2 regions of the Mesorhizobium sp. M1088 genome follow, and region 2 is predicted to be linked to the other one. Evidence: predicted binding sites of a transcription regulator. Region 2 holds the regulator's gene; the other holds the start of a gene.
The links. The regulator LexA, encoded in region 2, represses DNA repair genes until DNA is damaged. The targets are predictions, from matches to a motif close to TGTTCNNNNTGTGTTCNG.
Positions count from the first base shown of each region.

Region 1: NKH49_RS26325 (ImuA family protein) is a predicted target of LexA. The motif match lies at 10,729-10,746, and genes of this name have one in related genera.

Region 1 is NZ_JAMYMO010000032.1:34,311-46,005, forward strand. It holds gene NKH49_RS26270 (FAD-dependent oxidoreductase) at 1-1,251, shown strand, start outside; gene NKH49_RS26275 (HdeD family acid-resistance protein) at 1,532-2,095, shown strand; gene NKH49_RS26280 (response regulator transcription factor) at 2,183-2,551, opposite strand; gene NKH49_RS26285 (response regulator transcription factor) at 2,655-3,272, opposite strand; gene NKH49_RS26290 (sensor histidine kinase) at 3,269-4,783, opposite strand; gene NKH49_RS26295 (YoaK family protein) at 4,818-5,522, opposite strand; gene NKH49_RS26300 (cupin domain-containing protein) at 5,707-6,756, shown strand; gene NKH49_RS26305 (Dps family protein) at 6,803-7,300, shown strand; partial or broken gene poxB (ubiquinone-dependent pyruvate dehydrogenase) at 7,404-9,136, shown strand; gene NKH49_RS26315 (hypothetical protein) at 9,182-9,652, opposite strand; partial or broken gene NKH49_RS26320 (DUF6088 family protein) at 10,080-10,553, opposite strand; gene NKH49_RS26325 (ImuA family protein) at 10,778-11,536, shown strand; gene NKH49_RS26330 (Y-family DNA polymerase) at 11,451-11,695, shown strand, end outside.
Region 2 is NZ_JAMYMO010000016.1:10,597-22,291, reverse strand. It holds gene trpC (indole-3-glycerol phosphate synthase TrpC) at 1-64, shown strand, start outside; gene moaC (cyclic pyranopterin monophosphate synthase MoaC) at 68-574, shown strand; gene NKH49_RS19285 (molybdopterin molybdotransferase MoeA) at 574-1,779, shown strand; gene NKH49_RS19280 (hormone-sensitive lipase) at 1,787-2,617, opposite strand; gene kynU (kynureninase) at 2,713-3,960, opposite strand; gene lexA (transcriptional repressor LexA) at 4,408-5,142, shown strand; gene NKH49_RS19265 (ComEC/Rec2 family competence protein) at 5,136-7,601, opposite strand; gene gltX (glutamate--tRNA ligase) at 7,698-9,119, shown strand; gene gltA (citrate synthase) at 9,299-10,627, shown strand; gene lpxB (lipid-A-disaccharide synthase) at 10,725-11,695, opposite strand, start outside.

The DNA.
Region 1 (11,695 bases), on a different contig from region 2:
GGCAGCGGGGGACCGATCCTCATCGGTGACCCCAATAGTCCGGACATGGTGCGCCTGCGTGGCTTTCTGGCCCGCAATGGCTTTCCCCATGTCGTGCTGGACGTATCAGTTGATGAGAGGGCTCGGGCCTTCGTTGCGCAGATGCAGCCCGGCGGGGCCACTCTGCCGCTGGTGGTCTGCGCCGACGGCAGCACGCTGCGCTGTCCGGACGACGCTGCGCTGGCGCATTGCATCGGCATATCGCCAACCATCGACACGGACGTCGTCTATGACACGGCCATCATCGGTGCTGGTCCCTCGGGACTGGCGGCGGCGGTCTATGCCGCGTCAGAAGGGCTCAGCGTAGTCGTGCTGGAGGCCAATGCCATTGGTGGGCAGGCCGGCGCATCGGCCCGAATCGAAAACTATCTCGGCTTTCCCAGTGGCATTTCCGGCCAGGCGCTGGCCGGGCGCGCCTTCAGCCAGGCGCTCAAATTTGGCACGAAAATAGCGCTGGCGCAGTCGGTGACCGCCCTGAAGTCTCTGACGGATGAGCGCCTGACCGCCCTGACGTTGTCTGACGGGCAGGTCATCCGGGCCCGGACCACGGTGGTGGCCTCCGGGGCGCGCTATCGCCATCCACCGCTTGCCAATCTCAAGACCTTTGAGGGGCGCGGCATCGCCTACTGGGCGTCCCCCATTGAAGCCAGGCTGTGCGAGGGCGAGGAGATTGCGCTGGTTGGCGGCGGCAATTCCGCTGGCCAGGCTGTGGCCTTTCTGGCGCCGCGGGTGAAAAAGCTGCATCTGGTGATCCGCCGGCCCGATCTGACGGCCACCATGTCGCGCTATCTGATCGACCGCATCGCATCGCTGCCCAATGTGGTGCTGCATGCCAGCTCCGAGGTGTCGGCGCTGGAGGGCGATGAGGTCGCCGGGCTCGATGCAGTGGTCCTGCGCCATCGGAAGAGTGGGCAGGACAGCAGGCTGGCGCTGCGACACCTGTTCCTGTTCATCGGCGCCGATCCCAACACTAGCTGGATGGACGGCTGTGTCGAAACGGACAGCCACGGGTTCATTGTGACGGGTGCGGGTATGGCTGCCATCCCGCCGCCGGCCGGTCGTTTGCCGCTGGAGACCTCCATGTCGGCCGTGTTTGCCATAGGCGACGTGCGGGCAGGCTCCACCAAGCGCATTGCTGCGGCGGTCGGCGAAGGGGCTGCCGTAATCTCCCAGATCCATGCCGCGCTGGCTGCCCGCTCTTCTGCCCCTTGATGGGTCAAAAGCCGTCCGGCCTAACCGATGCTCGGCAGGCCTTGCGGCCGGGCGACCTCCTGCCACGGCGGGCGACCCATACCTGCGTATGAGGCAATCAAACCAAGACACGTCCGGGCCGCCTACACGTACGACAGACCCCACGACGGTGCCCATGCGATCCTTGTAGTCATCGAGAGGACGGTATGTCGAGGCGGAGTTCATCGCCGCCGACGCGGGCTGATCGCGGGTACGCATTGCACCAGACCGTCCCTCCAACCCTTGAAGACAGGAGATGAAAATGGACGACATATCCACCTCAACCGCCAGCAGCATTGTTTCCGACAAACCCCGCAACGGCCGGATCTGGCTGGCTATGCTGGGCTTGGCCCTGCTCGTCGCCGGTCTGCTGGCCAGCGCAAGCCTGATGCTCGCAACCGTCTTTTCGATCATCTATATTGCCGCAATGATGATCATTGCCGGTCTTGCGCAGGTGGGCTTTGCCTTCACCGCCCCGGGCTGGCAGGCCAAGATCCTTTGGACGTTTGGCGGCGTGCTCTACACCGTCGCGGGCGTTTTGGCATTTACCAACCCGCTGCTGGCCAGTGCCGGGTTGACATTGCTGATCGGCGTATTGCTGGTGATTGGCGGCGCGTCCCGCATCGGCTCGGCCGCGCTTGAACACAAGGGCAGTCCTTCCTGGTCGCTCGCTGCCGTGGGAACGGTGACCGCCTTGGCTGGTCTGGCGGTCCTTCTGGCATGGCCCGGGGTCAGCCTGTGGCTTCTGGGCGCCATCCTGAGTGTGGACCTGATCTTCCAAGGGCTCAGCACGCTGGGCATGGCCTGGGCGCTACGCCAGCGCTAGGCAAGTGCTGCCAGTATCGCAGAAAGGGTCGCCCCGTGTCGGGCGGCCATTTTTGCATGTGGAACACGCGTCAGAGGGAAGCCGACCTCACGCCGCAAGGGCGGTTTCGATGCAGTCGATCAGCATCTGGCTCTCGAAGGGCTTGCCCAGGAAGCCAATGGCGCCGGCGGCCATGACCCGTTCGCGGATACGCTCGTCGGGGAAGGCCGTTATGAAGATGACAGGCGTTGCATTGCCCCGGTCGCGCAGGATCTGGGATAGTTCCACGCCGCCGATCCCATCCATCTGGACATCAGTTATCAGGCAGTTGACATCGGACGTGCCGAGCGCGGCAAGATAGTCCTCTGCCGAGGCAAAGGTGGTGGCGTGCATGCCTAGCGAGCGGATCAGGCTGGATGTCGCCTGACGCACCGAAGGGTCATCGTCGACAATGGCAATGGTCTTGACGTGTGACATTGAAATTCCTCGCGCAGCATACTCGAGCGCGCTGCGCCAATGCCATGCAAATGCGCCCACCGGGGCACCAATTCAATCATACACAGGTTTAGTGTCGTCGGCGCTACCCTGACGGGCGCAGGGCCTCGCCCATCTTGACCAGCTCGGCAAGCGAACGCGCGGCCATCTTTTCCATGACATGACCCCGGTGGATCTTGACGGTAATCTCACTGACGCCCAGTTCGCCGGCGACCTGCTTGTTCATCAGGCCGGTGGTGACCAGATCCATCACCTCGCGCTCGCGCGGGGTCAGGGTGGCATGGCGCGCCCGGAGGGAGGCCAGTTGGGCATCGCCGGCACGGCGCTCACGATCAAGCGCCAGGGCCGCCGAAACTGCATCGAGCATGTCCTGATCGCGGAAGGGCTTGGTCAGGAAGTCGAGGGCGCCCGCTTTCATTGCCTTGACCGACATGGGAACGTCGCCATGGCCGGTCATGAACACGATAGGGATGGCGTTGCCCATCTGGGCCAGCTGGGTCTGGAACTCGAGGCCACTGACGCCGGGCAGGCGGATATCGAGCACCAGGCAGCTTTCCGAGATGACCGGGCCCCGTGCCAGGAAGTCGTTTGGCGAGGCAAACTGCTCTACCCGCATGCCCACCGAGCGGAACAGGCTATCGAGGGCATCGCGGAGCGAGGCGTCATCATCAACGACGAAGACCGTGGGTGCGACAGCCGTCATGGTTGTGTCTCCGTATGTGCAGGTAGATTGAACTCGAACGCAGCGCCGCCCTCTGCAAGCAAGTGGGCCCGCAGGGTGCCGCCATGGGCCTCCACGATCGAGCGGCAGATCGCCAAGCCCATGCCCATGCCTTCGTCCTTGGTGGTGAAAAAGGGCGTGAAGAGCTTTGCGGCGGCATCGCTGCTGAACCCCGGGCCGGTGTCGGTGATTTCAACGGACAATCCAGTGTCCGTGGGTCTCGAACGGATGGTCAGATCGCGCTGGGTGGTGCCTGTCGCGGCCATGGCCTGGATGGCGTTGACGATCAGGTTGATCAGCACCTGCTGCAATTGCACGCGATCGCCCAACGCCGGTGGCAACCCATCCGCCAAGGCCAACTTGAGGCTGACCTGGTGGCCGGCGATCTCGCGCTGCACCACTCCCAGCGTGTCGTGCACCAGCTCGTTGACATCGACCGGCGCGGCCTGTGGCACGGCTTTGCTCGCGAGCGCGCGCAGACGCTTGATCACTTCGCTGGCGCGGCGCGCATCGGCGATCATGCGTTCGATGGCGGCGGAAACCTCGGCAAGATCAGGCTCGGGCCGCCGCAGCCAGCGCAGTCCGGCTTCGCCATTGGTCACCACGCCCGCCAGCGGCTGGTTCACCTCATGGGCAATCGAAACGGTCAGTTCGCCCAGGGTCGCCACGCGCGACACGTGCGCCAGCTCGGCCTGCGCCTGGTGCAGATCGTTCTCGGCCTGATGCCTGGCTGTGACGTCCATGAAGCTGACCAATACCCTGTCGAGCGCCGGACGGTCTGTTGGCATGGCCACGGTATACAGAACATTGAGCCGCTTGCCGTCGACGGTATCGAACACGCTTTCGGTCTCGAAACTGGATTGTTCCGACCAGATGGCCTCGAGAAGTCGCCAGGTCGATGGCGCTATCTCGGGCGGAATCAGCGACGGCAGGCGCTGGGCAAATACTGCCAGGGTGGGGGCGCGGAACATGGTCAGCGTCCGGTCGTTGGCATTGATCAGCCGCATCAGGCCAGTGACCTCGCCAATTAGATCGGGCCTTTCGCGCGCGATGGCCGCGACGCTGGTGAAGCCTTCGGCCCGCAGGGCCTCCAGTCGCGCCTTGAGGGGCGAAAAGTCCATCTCGAGAATGGCCACGCCGGCCGCCCGGAAGATCGAGCGATAGCGCTGTTCGCTGTCGGCGATCACCGTGATGGTCGAGGCCAGCCGCAGCGCCAGAAAGGTTGTGACGCCGATGGCCGCCAGGCTGAACAGCCCACGTGCTGTGGCGCCGGCCTCGAAATCGGCACTGTGGGTAATGGCAAAGCTGAGGATGGTCAGGCCCATGCAGCCGGCTCCGACCAGCAGGGTACCGCGCCGGTTGGTGAAGTTGAGCGACAGCAGGACGACGGCCACATAGAGCACGGCGACGGCGATATTGAGCGGTGTCAGCGTATCGAAGATGAAGATGCCTGTGGCCAGAACGATAGCCGCGAGAAAGGCATAGCGTGACATGGTGCCCCCAGCCGGAACATATGGCCGAGACATATCATAGGCTTCCGGCGTGGGGACGCGTTTTTGCGGTGACCACAAGAATTTCGCGGGCCACCAGCGCGCAGAGCGCCAGAGCCGCAAGGCCAAGGCAGGCGAGACCAGCGACGCGATGGGCGAGAGCGCCTGCGATGATGCCGGCGAGAAATGCCAGCATCACACTGCCGGTCTGCAGCAGCCTGACTGTGGGCCGGCGGCTGCGGCAGCTGTCGACAAGCTCAATCGCCATCTGGGTGGTATTGCTGGTCATGACATTGGTAGAGGCCGAGCTGGGGAGCAGCAGGCGCACGGTCGCGCTCTGGAGGCCCATCGCCGCCAGACCAAACAGGGCCGGCCCGGCCGTGATGGGGTCCGCGCCGTCGTGCAGGCTCGCAATGGTGAGGCCGCACAGGAGCGCGGCCTCAAGGCCGAGCGAGCCGACCATCGCCAGGTGCTGACGCGGTCCGGATAGTCGAACGATGGCGGTGGTCATCATGCCAGCGAGGAGGAAAACGGGGATGGCGAGCACCTTGACGCCCAGACCGTCACCGTCGCCGAAGAGGCCTGATCCAGCCACGACGTAGCTGCCTGTCACCTGGGCGACGAAGAAGCCCGCGAATGCCAGAAAGGTGCAGACATCGACATAGCCGGCGACGAGCGCCAGCATCACCGATAGTCCCGTGTCGCTGCGTTGCGCAGCGCTGGCGTCGTTCTTGGTCAGCATCAACATGCTCCTGGGCGCGCGCAGCGCCCCGCTCGGAAATAGCTGGCCAGAACCTAGCCGCAGCGACCGCAAGCCGTCGCCCTATACGCACGTATGAGCCGGCCAAACCAGGGTCCGATAGTGCGCTGAGTGGGGCCGCCGTAATTTGTGGCCATCGGGTTTGAAACCAGGAGGGGATGAGACGATGACCATGACCAAGAGCACCAGCCGCCACGTTGCAACACTATCGGGCCAGCCACGGTTCGACGGCCCGATGGGTTCGATAACCCATGTAGATGCAGGCGATTTGCCGATCATGCGAGGCCTGTCGATCCGTGGGTTGCGCCTGGCTCCAAACGGGGTGCGCGAGCCGCACTGGCACGCCAATGCGCACGAATTGGGTTATTGCCTGCGCGGCGAGGCACTCATCACCATCGCCGCCAACCACGCCCAGCGTGAGAGTTTTGTGGTTGGCCAGGGCGAGATGTTCTTCGTGCCCAGCGGGGCGATGCACAGTATCGAAAACATCGGCAGCGAACCTGCCGAGTTCGTCCTCGCTTTTTCCCATGAACATCCCGAAGACTTCGGCCTAAAGGCCGCCTTCGGCGCCATGAGCAATGCGGTTCTGGGCAATACCTATGACCTGCCCAGCGCTGCCTTCGAGGACTTTGATCGCCAGCAGGCTGACCTTGAGATCGTTGCTGTGCAGGGCCACACCCTGGTCGAGGGCCAGGCGCGCCATGTCAATGCTTACAAGTATAGCGTTGAGGCCACGCCGCCGCAGATCGATTTCCCGGCCGGCACCGCCCACACGACCAAGGCCGCCCTCTGGCCAGCGCTGCGCGACATTGCCATGTTCTCGGTACGGATAACCGATCGGGGCGCGCGCGAGCCGCACTGGCATCCTGAGACCGCCGAAATGGGTTATGTCGCGGCGGGCACCGCCCGCATGACCATTCTGGATCCGGATGGAAAGATCGATACCTACACGGTGACGCAGGGCGACGTGTATTTCATCCCGCCGGCCTATCCCCACCACATCGAAAATATCGGAGCGGGCACGTTCCACGCCCTGATCTTCTTTGACCAGGTATCGCCCGGGGACGTCGGCTACCGGTCGCTGATCAATGTGTTTCCGCGCAGCGTGCTGGCGCAGTCCTTTGGCATTGCGGAAGACCAGTTGCCGCATTTTCCCTTCACAGAGATCGACCCGCTCCTCGTGCCGCGCACCAATCCCATCGACCCCGTGATCTAGCCGCCGTTCCCCTTTCAAACGCCTACCCAACCAGAAGGAATTCAACATGAGCAACCTGACCGCACCCCTGCTTACCCCCACCGACCTGGGCAATGACGCCAGCCATGATATTTCGGCCGCCCTGACGGCCCTGCTGGCCGATACGTTCGCGCTCTATCTCAAGACCAAGAACTTCCATTGGCATATGTCTGGGCCACATTTCCGCGATTATCACCTGATGCTCGACGAGCAGGGCGACCAAATCTTTGCCATGACCGATGTGATCGCTGAGCGGGCCCGCAAGCTCGGTGGCACCACCCTGCGTTCGATCGGCCAGATTGCCCGCACACAGCGTATTGCCGACAATGATGCCGCCTTCGTTACCCCCGGCGACATGCTGGCCGAACTGGCCAGCGACAACCAGCAGCTGCTCGTGATCTTGCGGGCCTGCCACGGTGCTGCCGATGAGTACAACGATGTTGCGACCACCAGCCTGATCGAAGTTTGGATCGACGAAACCGAGCGCCGCGTGTGGTTCCTCTACGAATCCAACCGTCGCGCCTGACTTTGCACGGTGGTGCCGGCCAGTCCGGCGCCACTGCCCCTTGAGGGCCTGACCTTTCACCACGCCGCCGCTATGCGCGGCCACCGAGCCGGAACGATTTGCCATGAGCAGGAATGTTGCTGAACTGATGGTCGAGACACTGGCCGCCGCCGGCGTGAAACGGATCTATGGCGTGGTTGGCGACAGTCTGAACGGGTTTACCGATGCCTTGCGGACCCATGACGAGATCGAATGGATCCACGTTCGGCATGAAGAGGTTGCCGCCTTTGCCTCCGCAGGGGAGTCCCAGGTTACCGGGGAACTCGCAGTGTGTGCGGGGTCATGCGGCCCGGGCAATCTGCATCTGATCAATGGTCTGTTTGATGCCCATCGCAGCCGCACGCCGGTACTCGCGATCGCGGCGCAGATTCCGACCACTGAAATCGGTAGCGGCTATTTCCAGGAAACACATCCGCAGAACCTTTTCGCCGAATGCAGCCACTATTGCGAACTGGTGTCTGATCCGAGCCAGCTGCCATATGTGCTCGAAAAAGCCATTCGCGCTGCCGTGGGCATGCGCGGCGTTGCCGTCGTGGTCATTCCCGGCGACGTCGCCCTGCGCGACGCCCCGGCTCGCGCTGTCGCCAGCCGGCAAAGTCTGCTGCCGTCTCTGCCCCAGGTTTACCCCGCCGATGCCGACATCGAGGCGCTGGCGCAACTGATCGGCGAGGCGCGCAAGGTGACACTGTTCGGCGGTCGCGGTTGTGCCGGCGCCCATGCGCCGCTGATGGCGCTGGCCGAGGCCCTGAAAGCGCCAATCGTCCATGCCCTGGGCGGCAAGGAATATGTCGAATACGACAATCCCCATGACGTGGGAATGACCGGGTTCATCGGCTTTGCCTCGGGCTATGAGGCCATGCACGATTGCGACCTGCTGGTCATGCTGGGGACCGACTTCCCCTACAAGCAATTCCTGCCGTCTACATGCAAAATAGCCCAGGTCGATATTCGACCCGAGAACCTGGGGCGCCGGGTACGTCTCGACGTCGGCGTGGTCGGCGATGTGGGGCTGACGATTGCCGCGCTCTTGCCCCATGTGCCGGCGCGCACAGACCGGGCCCATCTGGATAAATCGCTCAAGCGCTACGCCGCTTCACGCAAGGGGCTCGATGATCTGGCCGCGGGCACCGCAGGGCGCGGGCCGATCCATCCGCAATATTGACCAAGGTGGTCAGTGACCTGGCAGCCGAGGATGCCGTGTTCACCTTCGATGTCGGCACGCCCACCATCTGGGCGGCCCGCTATCTCGAGATGAATGGCCGGCGCCGGCTGGTAGGTTCGCTGGCACATGGTTCGATGGCCAATGCCATGCCGCAAGCCATCGGCATCCAGGCGGCGCAGCCCGGCCGCCAGGTGGTCGCGCTCGCCGGCGACGGTGGCTTCTCGATGCTGATGGGCGACCTGATCACGCTGCGCCAGCAGAATCTGCCGGTCAAGATCATCATCCTCGACAATGGCGTACTGGGCTTTGTCGCCATGGAAATGAAAGCGGGCGGGTTTCTCGAAACCGGTGTGTCGCTGGATAATCCCGACTTTGCCGCCATGGCACGGGCCATGGGCATCCATGCCATCCGCGTCGAGGATTCGGGCGAGTTGCCCGGTGCAGTCGCCGACATTCTGGCCCATGACGGACCGGCCCTGCTTGATGTCGTCAGCGCCACCCAGGAGCTGTCCATGCCGCCCACGATCACCAGCGCCGAAATGAAGGGCTTCGGCCTGTGGATGATCCGCGCCGTGATGAGCGGTCGCGGCGATGAGGTGATCGATCTCGCCGCCACCAATCTGCTGCCCCGCTAGGATATGACCGAAATGACCTCTTCTGAAGAGAAGTCCGCTGCGGGCCTATCGGACATGGGCTTCGTCCTTAATCACCCCGAGGTCTTTTTGCCTCGCCCTGTTGCGCGACATCGCTCGTGAGCTGGATTTGAGCTTGACCAGCATCGTCCACCACTTCGGGACGAAGTTTGAACTCTCGAAGCCGTGCTTGAGCGTGCGGACAAGACCGATGGCAACGAGATGTTCGATTTTGGCGCTGCCCGCGCGCAGTACGGAGTCGCGCATGCCACCCTGGAGCGGGCCCGCTCGGGCCTCGAACGCCCAGGAATACTCAGGCTGTTCGCAATCCTGTCGGCCGAGTCGTCCGCACCCGAGCATCCCGCACATGACTGGTTTGTCGAGCGATATCGCCGCAAGACCGAGGAGCTCGCCGCGGCATTCGCCTTCGACCAAGCGAAGGGCCGTGTTGACCGCGCTCGTGACCCCCATCTGCTTAGTCGATTGCTTATCGGCGCCTGGGACGGAATTCAAAGGCACTGCCCGGCAATCCTTATGACGGCCACACGCTGGCAAGCGTCATCCCCGATATGGAAAAGACCATCCGCGGCTCCCCCTCAGGCCGTTCGTGGTAGAGCGAATTGAGGGTCCAGCAGACCCAGAAATCCTTTTCGACATTGCCCACCGGAGCTCCGATCCGATTGGCCGTGGCGAGGAACAGGTCGAGCCGGTCACGTGGGGATGCCGCGATGATCTGGCGGTAAGCATCGGTACTCATGGCTTCGCCTCGTGCGGGTCCGCCCTCAGGATTTCGCGGAGGAACTCCTGCATCCAGATCGGCACGGCGGAGAGACTGGCCCGCAGAATCCTCGCGAATGGCCTCGCCGTGCTTTGGGTCGGCAAACACGCGGCGCAACGTCGCCTGGATACGCTTCCGTTCGCCCTTCTGGGTCAGCATGTCCTGCATCCAATGCAAGGCCTGGACGACCCGCATCCCCGGCCGATCCGCCCAATAGAGGCGGCTAGGGGCAGCGTATTTGAAGTGGATTTCCTGCGTGCCGAGCTTGATTGGCTTCAACCGCGCATCGACCAGCACTTCTATCCGGGCGGGGACGGCGGTCGTCAGGCCGAGGTCGTTGGCGGCCGTCATTCCATCGATGACGGCGCGCGCCCGATCGCGGCGCGTGACGGCGCGGATCACAGCGCGATAATCCGGCACGGTGGCGCGGCCAGTCAGGTTGTTCGTGCGCGGCCGGTCATAGAGGCCTCGGTCGATCCGGCGCAGCTCCCCGGCGGTTGCCAGGCGCTGCAGGGTTTTGTCGACGGCGGCGCGTGCGCCGAGATCGGCGAAGTCGCCGGGGGTCCAGACCTCGTCGGGTTTGGACTCAATGCGGGCAAACAGGCGCGAGCGAAGATCGGCATCGGGCTTAACTTTGGGCATGTCCGAAATATGCTACAATTTTCGGACATCCGCGGCGCCCAAACTCCACAAACGGAACTCGCATTTTCGCATTGAAGTATATGGCCCTATGGCCCGCGCTCTGGACTATCCGAGAGCCTCGAATGCCTCCTTCCGCAGGGGCACGACATTGTCCCGGTTGCCTCTTAACCAAGACGAGAACAAATGTAGAACATATAACAGGCTTTCCGCGTTTCAAGGGTCAGATGAGTGTATCGGCGCCCCCTGCTGCCATTTCCGACCTTCGAGAACGCATCGCGCGCCTCGAAGGCGGAAATGCACGCGAGCGTACGGTTTTGCCGTTCGGAGTGGCCGCGATTGACAGGGTTCTGCCGGGAGGGGGATTGGCTTTTGGCGGTCTGCACGAGGTCGCAGGCGGTGGCAATGGCGCCGTCGATGGCGCAGCCGCGGCACTCTTCGCTGCCGGTATTGCCGCGCGCACGGTGGGCAAGGTGCTGTGGTGCGTTACCCGGCCCGATCTTTTCGCGCCTGCAATCGAACAGGCCGGCCTTCCTCCGGGACGGGTAATCTATGTCGAAGCCGGCGACGAAAAATCCGTTCTCGCCTGTTTCGAAGAGGGTCTTCGCGGCGGTTTTGGCGCTGTCGTTGCCGAGATTGCCCGGCTTTCGATGACGGTCTCACGGCGGCTGCAGCTTGCCGCCGAAAGCTCCGGCGCCATCGGCATCGCCATTCGCCGCTGGCGTCGGCAGACGGAGGCAACGGATTTTGAGCAGCCAACCGCCGCCGAGACACGCTGGCGGGTGTCGGTCCTGCCGTCGACACCATTGCCGGTGCCGGGGATTGGACGGGCGCGCTGGCACGTTGAACTGATCCGATGCCGTGCAGGAGAGAGTGCAGATTTCATAGTGGAGGCTTGCGATGCCAAGGGTCGTATCGCTCTTCCTTCCGATGTGGCCGACAGACCGCTTCAGAAGGAAATCGGGCGCCGCCGCGCCTCCGCCTGAGACGCCGCTCGTCCTCATCGGCCGTGACGGGCGCCGCCGTGTCGTGCTTGCCGCTGATGCTGCAGCCCACGCAGCGGGCCTGCGCATAGGCATTCCGGCGAGCAAGGCACAGGCGCTGGTCCCGGGCCTGATCGTCCATGATGCCGAGCCCGATGCCGA
Region 2 (11,695 bases):
GCAGGACGTGGCCGCGGCAACGCGCCTGCTGTTGACGGGCAAGGCGCCGGCAGAGGCCGTTTGAGGGATGGCGGCCACCCTCACCCATCTTGGCGCGCAGGGCGAAGCCAACATGGTCGATGTCGGCGACAAGGCTGTGACGGTGCGCACGGCAGTCGCAGAAGGCTTTGTCGCGATGCGGCCCGAGACGCTGGACATGATCCTCGCCGGCGACGCCAAGAAGGGCGACGTGCTGGGCACCGCGCGCATTGCCGGCATCATGGCGGCCAAGAAGACGCATGAACTGATCCCGCTTTGCCATCCGCTGCTGCTGACCAGGATATCTGTCGATATCGAGGCGGACGCCGCGCTGCCCGGCCTGAAGGTGACAGCATTGACCCGCGTCACCGGCAAGACCGGCGTTGAGATGGAGGCTCTGAGTGCCGTCTCGGTCGCTTGCCTGACCATCTACGACATGGCCAAGGCGGTCGACCGCGCCATGGTCATCTCCGGCATCAGGCTGGTCGAAAAGACCGGCGGCAAATCCGGCGACTACAAGATCACCGGAGACGGGGCCACCGAGGCAGGCCGATAATGGCGCTGGTCCCAGTTGCCGAGGCGCTCGAGCGCCTGCTGGACGGCGCAGCAGCGCTGCCGGGCGAACGCGTCGCACTGCTGGATGCCGCCGACCGCGTGCTGGCGGAGCCGGTTGTGGCGCTCCGCACCCAGCCGCCGTTCAACGCCTCCGCCATGGACGGCTATGCCGTGCGGGCGGCCGATATCGCGTCCGTACCGGCAAGGCTTTCGGTGGTCGGCATGGCGCCGGCCGGACGCGGCTTTGCCGGAACGGTGCAGCAGCGGCAGGCCGTGCGCATCTTTACCGGCGCACCGCTTCCCGAAGGCGCCGACACTATCGTCATCCAGGAGAACGCCCGCGATCTCGGTGGCAGCAGCGTCGAAGTGACGGAACCGACGGTGCAGGGGCGCAACATCCGCCGCCTCGGGCTCGATTTCGCCAAGGGCGATGTCCTGCTGCCCAAAGGCCGCCTGCTCGACCCGGCGGCCTTATCGCTGGCGGCATCGGCCAATCACCCCGAGGTGCGCGTGGTCAAACGGCCGCTGGTCGCCATCATCGCCACCGGCGACGAATTGCTGCCGCCGGGCAGCGATCTTGGCCCCGACCAGATCATCTCCTCCAACGCCTATGGTGTCGCCGCTGCCGCACAGTCGGTCGGTGCGCGCGCGCTCGACCTTGGCATCGCGCCGGACCGCAGGGAGGCGATCGCTGCGCTGGTTGAAAAGGCCGTGAAGGCTGGCGCGAACGTCATCGTCACGCTGGGCGGTGCCTCGGTCGGTGACCACGACTTCGTCCATGAGGTGCTGACCGGGCAAGGCATGACGCTCGATTTCTGGAAGATCGCCATGCGGCCGGGCAAGCCACTGATGTTCGGGCGGCTGGGAGACATTCGCTGCATCGGCCTGCCCGGCAATCCGGTGGCAAGCCTGGTCTGCACTCAGCTCTTCCTGAAGCCGCTGCTGGCGCGGCTCGGCGGCCGCGCCTTTCAGCAGGATATACGTCGGGCACGGCTCGGTGCCGCCATGCCGGCCAACGATCTCAGGCAAGATTATGTGCGGGCTGTTGTCATTGATGACGCCGGTACGCTCGTGGCGACGCCGTTCGGCATCCAGGACTCCTCGATGCTGAAAATGCTGGCCGATGCCGACGGGCTGATCGTTCGCGCGCCGTTCGCGCCTGCCGCGGCGGCGGGCTCCCCCTGCGACGTACTGATGCTACGCTGAACCTGCCTCACTCCGAAATCAAGGTCCGGGTCAGCGGATGGTCTGGATCGGCCAAACCGTCGATGATGTTGAAATGATGCCGGTCAGGCTCGACCACCGAGCTGGTCGCGGTACCCAGGCCGATCCAGATGTTGGCCAGCAACGCGCTCTGACGCAGGAATTCAGCGCGCTCGCCGCCGCCGGCCCAGCAGGTCAGGCGGGCCTTGTCCATCGGGCGCAGCAGCACCGGGCTTTCGGCCTGCGCCTCGGCCTCATCGATCGCCAGCGTCTCGTTCATGCCGGTGCGCATGATCGGGCGCAAATCGTGCACCCCCGAGATCGACACTACATGACGAACGCGCCGGACGACTTCGGGCGCCAGCGGCGTCGTCGCCGTAACCATCCGGCTAACAAGATGGCCGCCGGCCGAGTGCCCGGTCAGCATCAGCGGCCCTGCAACGATCGCCGCCGCCTTGCCGATCGCCGCGCCGACTTCCTTGACGATGCCGCCAATGCGTATCTGCGGACAGAGCGTGTAGGACGGCATCGCCACCGCATAGCCGCGATCAACAGGGCCAGCGGCAAGATGCGACCAGAAATTCTTGTCGAATTCCATCCAGTAGCCGCCATGAACGAACACCACGAGTCCCTTGGGCTTGATGGCCGGCAGGAAAAGATCGAGCCGGTTGCGTGGATTGTCGCCATAGGCCATGTCGAGCCGCGCCCTGCCCTCGGTCGAAAGCACGTCGCGGAAAACCCGCGCGGGCTCGATCCAGGCCGCCGGCCAGCGATCGCTGCCGGCTATGTTGGCGCTGTTGGCATAGGCGTTGTCCCAATCGGCAATGTGACGTTCGAACACCCTGCGCCCTCCCTGGCATATGGCCCTGCAGCGTAGCCGTAAGCATCGCGCGGCGCGTCGTCGCCAGCCTCACGATTCCAGCTCTCGCATCAATCTCAAGTGACAGCTGCTTTGATGGCGAAGCGCGCATCCTTCCACGCACCGGTGTGCAGGATGTCCTCAAGCACTTTGGCGGCCTGCCAGACATCGGCATAGCCGACATAGAGCGGGGTGAAGCCGAAGCGCATGGTCGATGGCGCGCGAAAATCGCCGATCACGCCACGTTCGATCAGCGCGCGCATGACCTGGTAGCCATGCTCATGCATGAATGAAATCTGGCTGCCGCGTTTTTCCCCATCGCGCGTGCTTTCGAGCGTGAGCCCGTAAGTGCCGCACTTTGCCTCGACAAGCTCGATGAACAGATCCGCCAGCGCGATGCTCTTCTTGCGCACCGCCGTCATGTCGACATCGTTCCAGATGTCGAGCGCGCCCTTCAGCGTGCGCATCGACAAGACCGGCTGCGTGCCGCACAGAAACCGGCGGATGCCGGTGCCGGCCGCATAGCCTGGCTCGAAGGCGAAGGGCCGTGCATGGCCCCACCAGCCGGTGAGCGGCTGCTGGATGTCGGAAAGATGCCGCTCAGCCGCATAGATGAAGGCAGGCGCGCCCGGGCCGCCATTCAGATATTTGTAGGTGCAGCCAACGGCAAAATCGGCGTTTGCCTTGTCGAGTTCGACTGGCATCGCGCCGGCGGTGTGGCAGAGATCCCAGACGATCATCGCCCCGGCTTCCTGAGCCCTGCGCGTCAGCGCCGGCATGTCGCGCAGTTCGCCCGACTTATAGTTGACGTGGTTGACCAGCACCACAGCGGTGCGTTCGTCGATCAGCTCTTCGATGGTCGGCGCGTCGACTCCCGAGAGGCGCAGCAGCGTATCTTTTCGCGTCGAAACCACACCCTCGGCCATGTAGAGGTCCGTCGGAAAACTATCGCCCTCGGCGACGATGACCTGCCGCTCCGGTCGCATGGCCATGGCGGCGTGCAGCAGCTTGTAGATATTGACCGATGTCGTGTCGCAGACCACTGTCTGGCCGGCCGCGGCCCCGATCAGGCGCCCGAGCTGGTCGCCAAGTTCAAGCGGCATGTTGAACCAGCCGGCCGTGTTCCATGCGCGGATGAGATCATGCGACCATTCTTCGGTCGCGGCCTTGTGCAGTTCATCGAAAGCGGCACGTGAAGCAGCTCCTAGCGAATTGCCGTCGAGATAGATCACTCCTTGCGGCAACACAAAGCGGTCGCGCATCGCGCGCAGCGGATCCGCGGCATCCATCGCCTTTATGGCCACGAGATCGGGAATTCCTGTCATGATTTGTCTGCTCCCCCAAGATCCAACGCAACGCCGGACACGCATCGACTGTTCTTCCATTACTTGGTTGCGCGCAGCAAGGCTCCACCGGCGAGAAGCAGCCTGACCAGGCGGTGGAAACCGGGACTTAACCCGAGGTTGGCGTTTTGAGTTCGTTTCGTTCACGGTGCATTGACCAAACCGCACAGTCGATACGGGTTCAATTCCGTGCCTTTTGCCGACCGACGGCCGATGCCAGTGCCGCCTTCTAGGAGGCCAGAAGGGCGCAAACGAAAGCAGAATCAAGGCGATGAGGCTCGCGGCGGTGAAAATGCGGTACGCCGGTAGGGGACGTCGTTTGTTTCCCGAGCCTTAACGCATTCATTAAACTTTAAACAGTTGCGGAACACAACTGGAACAGATAGTGTTTGTTCTGGGTTTGTTTTTCTGATTCTGTTGGGGGTCGCTATGCTGACACGCAAACAACACGAACTGCTTATGTTCATCCACGAAAGGTTGAAGGAAAGCGGTATCCCGCCTTCATTCGACGAGATGAAGGAAGCGCTCGACCTGGCTTCCAAATCCGGAATCCACCGGCTGATTACGGCGCTGGAGGAGCGCGGCTTCATTCGCCGTTTGCCCAACCGGGCCCGTGCGCTGGAGGTGCTACGCCTGCCTGACTCGATCGCCCCCGGCCTCAATGCGGCACGCAAGTTCTCGCCGAGTGTCATCCAGGGTAGTCTTGGGCAAGGCGCCCCTCGGCAAGGCAAGCCGACATCGTCGCGCGTGCCCGCAGCCGGAAATGACGACGATGTCGTCGCCGCCGTTTCGATCCCGGTGATGGGCCGCATCGCTGCCGGTGTGCCGATCGACGCCATCCAGCACCAGACGCATTCGATTTCGGTGCCGCCGGATATGATCATGGGCGGCGAGCATTATGCGCTCGAGGTCAAAGGCGATTCGATGATCGAGGCCGGCATTTTCGACGGCGACACGGTGATCATCCGCAATGCCGATACGGCGAGCCCCGGTGAGATCGTGGTGGCACTGGTCGACGAGGAGGAAGCGACGCTGAAGCGGTTCCGCCGCAAGGGCGCCTCGATCGCCCTGGAAGCCGCCAATCCGGCCTACGAGACGCGCATCTTCGGACCAGACAGGGTCAAGGTGCAGGGCAAGCTCGTCGGACTGATCCGCCGCTACTGAGCTCCGCCCTTGGCGCCGGCTTTGGGGTTGTCGGCCCGGCGGTATGGCGGCAGGCCCCGTGCCGCGCGTGAAAATTTCCGCTGCACGTGCCAGGGCCGGTATGATTTTTCGACGGCGAAGCGGATCTCGGCGCGTGTTGCCGCTTGTGGATCGAAATAGACGGCGGCACTTCCCGCGCGCGCCAGTTGCCGTTTGGTGACGACGAGGACCAGCCGGTCGTAGTAGCAGGGGTTATGGGCGGTGGCGTCGTCGATGACGATCAAGCTGGCAAAGGCGCAGGCTGGCCGCGCAGTATCGCGGTCCTTGGCTTGCGCGATGATCGCGCCGGATGGATGCCTGGCAAGGCAGAGGCCGTCCGTGCAAATGAACGGCATGCCCGGCGGTAGGTCGGCCGGATCGGCAATGTCGAATTGCGGGTCGTTCTTTCCAGGTGTTTCCGGCGTGACGATAGCCTCTGATGTGAGCGCGCGTTTCCAGTTGTCGATGGTGAACTCATTCGGGCGTGCCCGGTTGACCGCGAGTTCACCGCTGCCGATCGGCAGCGCGACCAGCCGTGCGTCCTCCGAGACCAATACGTCGGGTATGCGTGTCTGCGTTGTCGTCAGCAAGCCGGCGAGCGCAAAAGGAAGTGCCGCCAGCCGCAACCACGTCGTCGCCATGCTGGCAATGACGAGGGCGATCGTCACCAGAAGGACGGATCTCAGCGAAATCAGCCCGACCGCATCGATCGGCGAGCGCTCCGAGATCCACCCGGACAGGGCGATCATCGCCGTCAGCCCCTTGCCCATGACATAGAGAAAAGGGCCATCCGCACCGAACGGCATCGCCAGCGCGCTGAGAACGGCGAAGGGCATGACGACCAGTGAGACGATGGGCATGATGGCCAGATTGGCGAACAGGCTGAGCGGCGCCACGCGCTGGAAATGCCATATGGCGAAAAGCGCCGTGGCGCTCCCTGCAATGATCGAGGTCATCGCCAGACCGCACATGCCCAGCAGGACCTTTCGAGTGGCAAAGCGTAGCGGCGACTGCCGCGGCGGCGGCGTGGTGGCCCTGCCGGCGCGGTAATCGGACCAGCCTGCATAGGCGCCGACAAGGGCCGCCGTCGCGGCGAAGGACATCTGGAAACTCGGACCGACCACCTCGTGCGGCGACACCAGGATGACCGCGATGGCCGAGATCGCCAGGTTGCGCATGGTGAGCGCGGCCCGGTCGAACAGCACGGCGATAAGCATCACCGCCAGCATGATGAAGCTGCGTTCGGCCGCCACGACAATGCCGGAAAAGACGAGGTAGGCCGCAATCGAAAAAAGCGCGGCGGCCGCGGCATATTTCTTGACCGGCCGTCGCGATGAGAAATCGGGAAACAGCGCGAAGGCACCCCGCAGCAGCGCCATGATGGTGCCGGCGACCAACGCCATATGCAGCCCCGAGATGGAGATGATGTGGTAGATGCCGGTGCGCCGCATCGCTTCGTTGATCTCCTCGGGAATGCCGGCGCGCACGCCGACGATCAGCGCAGCAGCAATCTCGCCCTCGGCACCGCCGATGCGGCTGCGGATATGGTCGGCGATGGATTCACGCGCGTCTTCGATCGCGGAAGAAAGCTGCGCGGCAAGCGGCATGCTGTCCGACGACACGATTTTCGGATTGCCGAGAAAAAAGCCGCTGCCGCCGATACCGGCGAAATAGCTGTCGAAGGAGAAATCATAGCTGTCGGGCCGCACCGGGCCGGTCGGCGGCAGCAGCCGCACATAGCCGGTGATCTCGGAACCGGCGGTCAGCTCAGCCGGTATCTTCATCGCCGAAACGCGGACCCGTTCCGGCATGTAGCGCAGTGTCGGCCTGGCGGTTGAGATCACATCGATTGTCAGCCTGATGCGGCCGCTCGCCATGGGCTCGTACGATACGACGCGACCCGTCAGCCGCGTCGAGATTTCGGAGCCGAGCATATGCGTTCCGACACGCCATGTCTCGAACTTGGCGGCAAGTACGCCAAGCGCGCAGAGCAGCGCCACCATGAAGCACAGGCGCGTCCTGGGCCATGACCGCGAGGCGACGGCACAAAGGGTCGCGAGGAGCGCGATTGCGATCGGCTGTGGAAAGGCCGGCTCCACCGACAGCCCGAAATAAACGACCACCCCGCATGCGAGGAACACCGGCACCAGCAGGAAGGCGATGCCGCGGTCGAGTTCCAGACCGGCCGCCGTGGTTACGCTGTTGCGGATACGGGACGGTGACGGGAGGCGGAAACGCCTGGGCAGGCGTACGATGGGCTCGCCCGCGGGCCCGAGAACCGCTGCTGGGTCGCTGGCCGGCAGCGACGGAGCATCGAAGCGCGGAGCAGGTAGCAATGCCGGTGCCGGCAGGACAGGCGGGGGAGCGGCAAACAGCAAGCGTTCGCTGACGTCGCTGCCAACGTCCTCGCCCTCGCCCGCACCACGGCCTCGCACAGCCATCGGGTCTGCCCCTTGCGCCCTCTACCTCCTATGCTACATGAACGCGCAACGCGCGAAAGTCCGCAAACCCACTTCCTTCGCCCGCCTGAGAGTTCCATGCCCGATAAGGTCGTCACCCGTTTTGCCCCCTCGCCCACCGGCTATCTGCACATTGGCGGCGCGCGCACGGCGCTGTTCAACTGGCTGTATGCCAAGCACACGGGCGGCACGATGCTGCTGCGCATCGAGGACACCGACCGCGAGCGCTCCACCGATGCGGCGACGGCAGCCATTCTCGACGGACTTTCCTGGCTCGGACTCACCTGGGACGGCGCACCTGTCTCGCAGTTCGAGCGCGCGCCGCGCCATCGCGAGGTGGCCGAGGAGCTGGTGCGCTCGGGCAAGGCCTATTACTGCTACGCGACGCCGGCGGAGCTGGAGGCGATGCGCGAGGCAGCGCGAGCCAAGGGGCTTCCGCCCCGCTATGATGGGCGCTGGCGCGACCGCGACCCGTCGGAGGCGCCGCCCGGCGCCAAGGGGGCGATCCGCATCAAGGCGCCGACAGACGGCGAGACGGTGGTGCATGACCGCGTCCAGGGCGACGTGCGCTTTCCCAACAAGGATCTCGACGATTTCATTATTCTGCGCTCGGACGGCAATCCCACCTACATGCATGCCGTCGTCGTCGACGATCACGACATGGGCATTACCCACATCATCCGCGGCGACGATCATTTGACCAACGCCGCACGCCAGACCGTAATCTATCAGGCCATGGGCTGGGAGGTGCCGTCGATGTCGCATATCCCGTTGATCCACGGTGCCGACGGCGCCAAGCTGTCGAAGCGGCACGGTGCGCTTGGCGTCGAAGCCTATCGCGCCATGGGCTACCTGCCGGAGGCGCTGCTCAACTATCTGGCGAGGCTTGGCTGGAGCCACGGCGACGATGAGATCATGTCGATCGCCGACATGATTACATGGTTCGACATTGGCGACGTCAACAAGGGCGCCGCCCGTTTCGACTTCGCCAAGCTCGAGGCGCTTAACGGCGTGCATATGCGCCGGATGAACGACGCGGCGCTGCTCGACATCTTCATCGCCACTCTGCCCTATCTAGAAGGCGGCCCGGCAATCGCCGCTCGCCTCGACGACAGACGCAGGGCGCAACTGCTTGCCGCGTTGCCGGGCCTGAAGGAGCGCGCCAAAACGCTGGTCGAACTTGTTGAAGGGGCTGCATTCCTTTTCGTCGAACGGCCGCTGCCGGTCGACGAGAAGGCGGCGGCGCTGCTCAGCGGTGAGGCACGCGCGATCCTGCGGGGCGCTCATGCGGCACTAGCCACGGTTTCGGGGTGGTCTGCCGCCTCAGCCGAAGCCGCGATCCGCGACTATGCGCAGGCCGCCGGCTATAAACTCGGCGCCGTGGCCCAACCTTTGCGCGCCGCGCTCACCGGCAAAAGTACCTCGCCAGGTGTCTTTGATGTGCTTGCCGTGCTTGGCCGCGAGGAAAGCCTGGCGCGGATCGCTGATCAAATCGATTAGCAAACTGGCCCAAGAAGATTGGCATTGAAAGGTGTGTTTCGCAGTGCAACATTGGGTCTTGGCCTAATCTGCCGCGCAGATTCAATTGCGGGCGCAAATGTGCGTATTCCGATGCTTTTGACGTGTTGGGTTCAGATATTTTGCCTTTGCCGGCCTGAGGAAACAAAAAGGAGTTTGCTATGACCGAACCTGCGACAAAAATGGAATTTGGCGGCAAAACCCAGGCATCGACGGCCAAGCTGGAACTCGGCAGCAAAACCCATGAATTCAAGATACGAAGTGGTTCGGTAGGACCTGACGTCATCGATATCGGTTCGCTCTACAACACCGCCGGCGTCTTTACCTACGATCCCGGTTTTACGTCGACGGCGAGCTGCGAATCGGAAATCACCTTCATCGATGGCGATGCCGGCATTCTTTTGCACCGCGGCTACCCGATCGACCAATTGGCCGAGCACGGCGACTTCCTCGAAGTCTGCTATCTCTTGCTCTATGGTGAACTCCCGACCAAGGCGCAGAAGGACGATTTCGACTACCGGGTGACGCGCCACACTATGGTGCATGAGCAGATGTCGCGCTTTTTCACCGGCTTCCGCCGTGATGCGCATCCGATGGCGGTGATGTGCGGCGTGGTCGGCGCGCTGTCGGCCTTCTATCACGATTCCACCGATATCTCGGACCCCTATCAACGCATGGTCGCGTCAATGCGGCTGATCGCCAAGATGCCGACGATCGCGGCGATGGCCTATAAATACCACATCGGCCAGCCATTCATTTACCCGAAGAACGAGCTGAATTTCGCAGCCAATTTCCTGCATATGTGCTTCGCCGTGCCTTGCGAGGAATACAAGATCAATCCGGTGCTGGCCCGCGCGATGGAGCGCATCTTCATCCTGCACGCCGATCACGAACAGAACGCCTCGACTTCGACCGTCCGCCTGGCCGGCTCGTCGGGCGCCAATCCTTTTGCCTGTATCGCTGCCGGCATCGCCTGCCTGTGGGGTCCCGCACATGGCGGCGCCAACGAGGCAGCCCTGAACATGCTGGGCGAGATCGGTCATGTCGATCACATCCCGGAATTCATTGCGCGCGCCAAGGATAAGAACGATCCGTTCCGATTGATGGGATTTGGCCACCGCGTTTACAAGAATTACGATCCGCGCGCCAAGATCATGCAGAAGACCGCGCACGAGGTCCTGGGCGAGCTCGGCATCAAGGACGATCCACTGCTCGACATCGCCATGGAGCTGGAAAGGATCGCACTGACCGATTCCTATTTCATCGAGAAGAAGCTCTATCCGAACGTCGATTTCTATTCCGGCATCACGCTGAAGGCGCTGGGCTTTCCCACCACCATGTTCACCGTGCTGTTCGCGGTCGCCCGCACCGTCGGCTGGATCGCGCAGTGGAAGGAGATGATCGAGGACCCGCACCAGAAGATCGGTCGCCCGCGCCAGCTCTATACCGGCGCGCCGGAACGGGACTACGTACCAATCGCGAAGCGGTGAATGGTGAATGGTGAATGGTGAATGGTGAATGGGAGTAGCGAAGCGTCGCTCCCTGTCCATAGAAACCGCTATTCACAATTCACAATTCATAATTCACTCACTTCCTCACCATCCCCATCACCACCCCCGCGGCAATCTCGCCTGACGGCTTGGCGGTTGCCATACGCCCGGCAATGTCGGCAAAACCATGCTTCTGCCAGGTGCGGTAGGCGGTATCGGAGCACAGCGCTTCCAACTGCCGCGCCAGATAATGCGGCCGCACATATTGATTGTAGTGTTCCGGCACAACCGGCCGGTCGGCAATGAGATTGGGCAAGGCTGCGCTCCATACTTTGATCAGCGGCTGCGCCATGCGCATGACCGGATCGAGCCGGTAGCAGGAGATCATTGGCACACCCGCCAGTGCCAGTTCCAGCGATACCGTCCCCGACGCGATCAGCGCCGCATCCGCCTTGCCGAAAGCCTGCCATTTGCGTTCGGCATCAAGGATGATCTCCGGCTTCTCGTCCCAGCTCGCGACCGAGGTCCTGACCAGGTCGGCGACGTGCGGCACCGTCGGCAATAGCAGGCGCAAGCGGTGCCCGCGCGCCCGCAGGATCGACAGCGTTTCGCCGAACGGCCCAACCAGGCGCCGCACCTCACCACGACGCGAACCTGGCAGTACAAGCAACGTTTTGACGTGATCTGCGGACAGGTCACGCGGCTGCGCCTGCGCCCTGGCGGCACTGATTATGCCCGGATCGTGTGCAAGGCGATGCCCGACATAGGTGCCGGGCGGCCCGCCCAGGCGAGCGAGTTCCTTCACCTCGAACGGCAGGATGCAAAGAATGTGATCGACATATGGCTTCATCGCCGCCGCCCTGCCCGGCCGCCACGCCCACACGCTCGGGCAGACATAGTGGACGATCGGGATAGTCGGATCGGCGGCACGCACCTTCTTGGCGACGCGCAGCGAGAAATCCGGACTGTCGATGGTGATAAGGCAATCGGGCTTTTCACCGGCAATAGCGTTTGCAGTCTGGCCGATCCGCCGCATCAGGCGCGGCAGGTCGCGCAGGATGGCGCTAA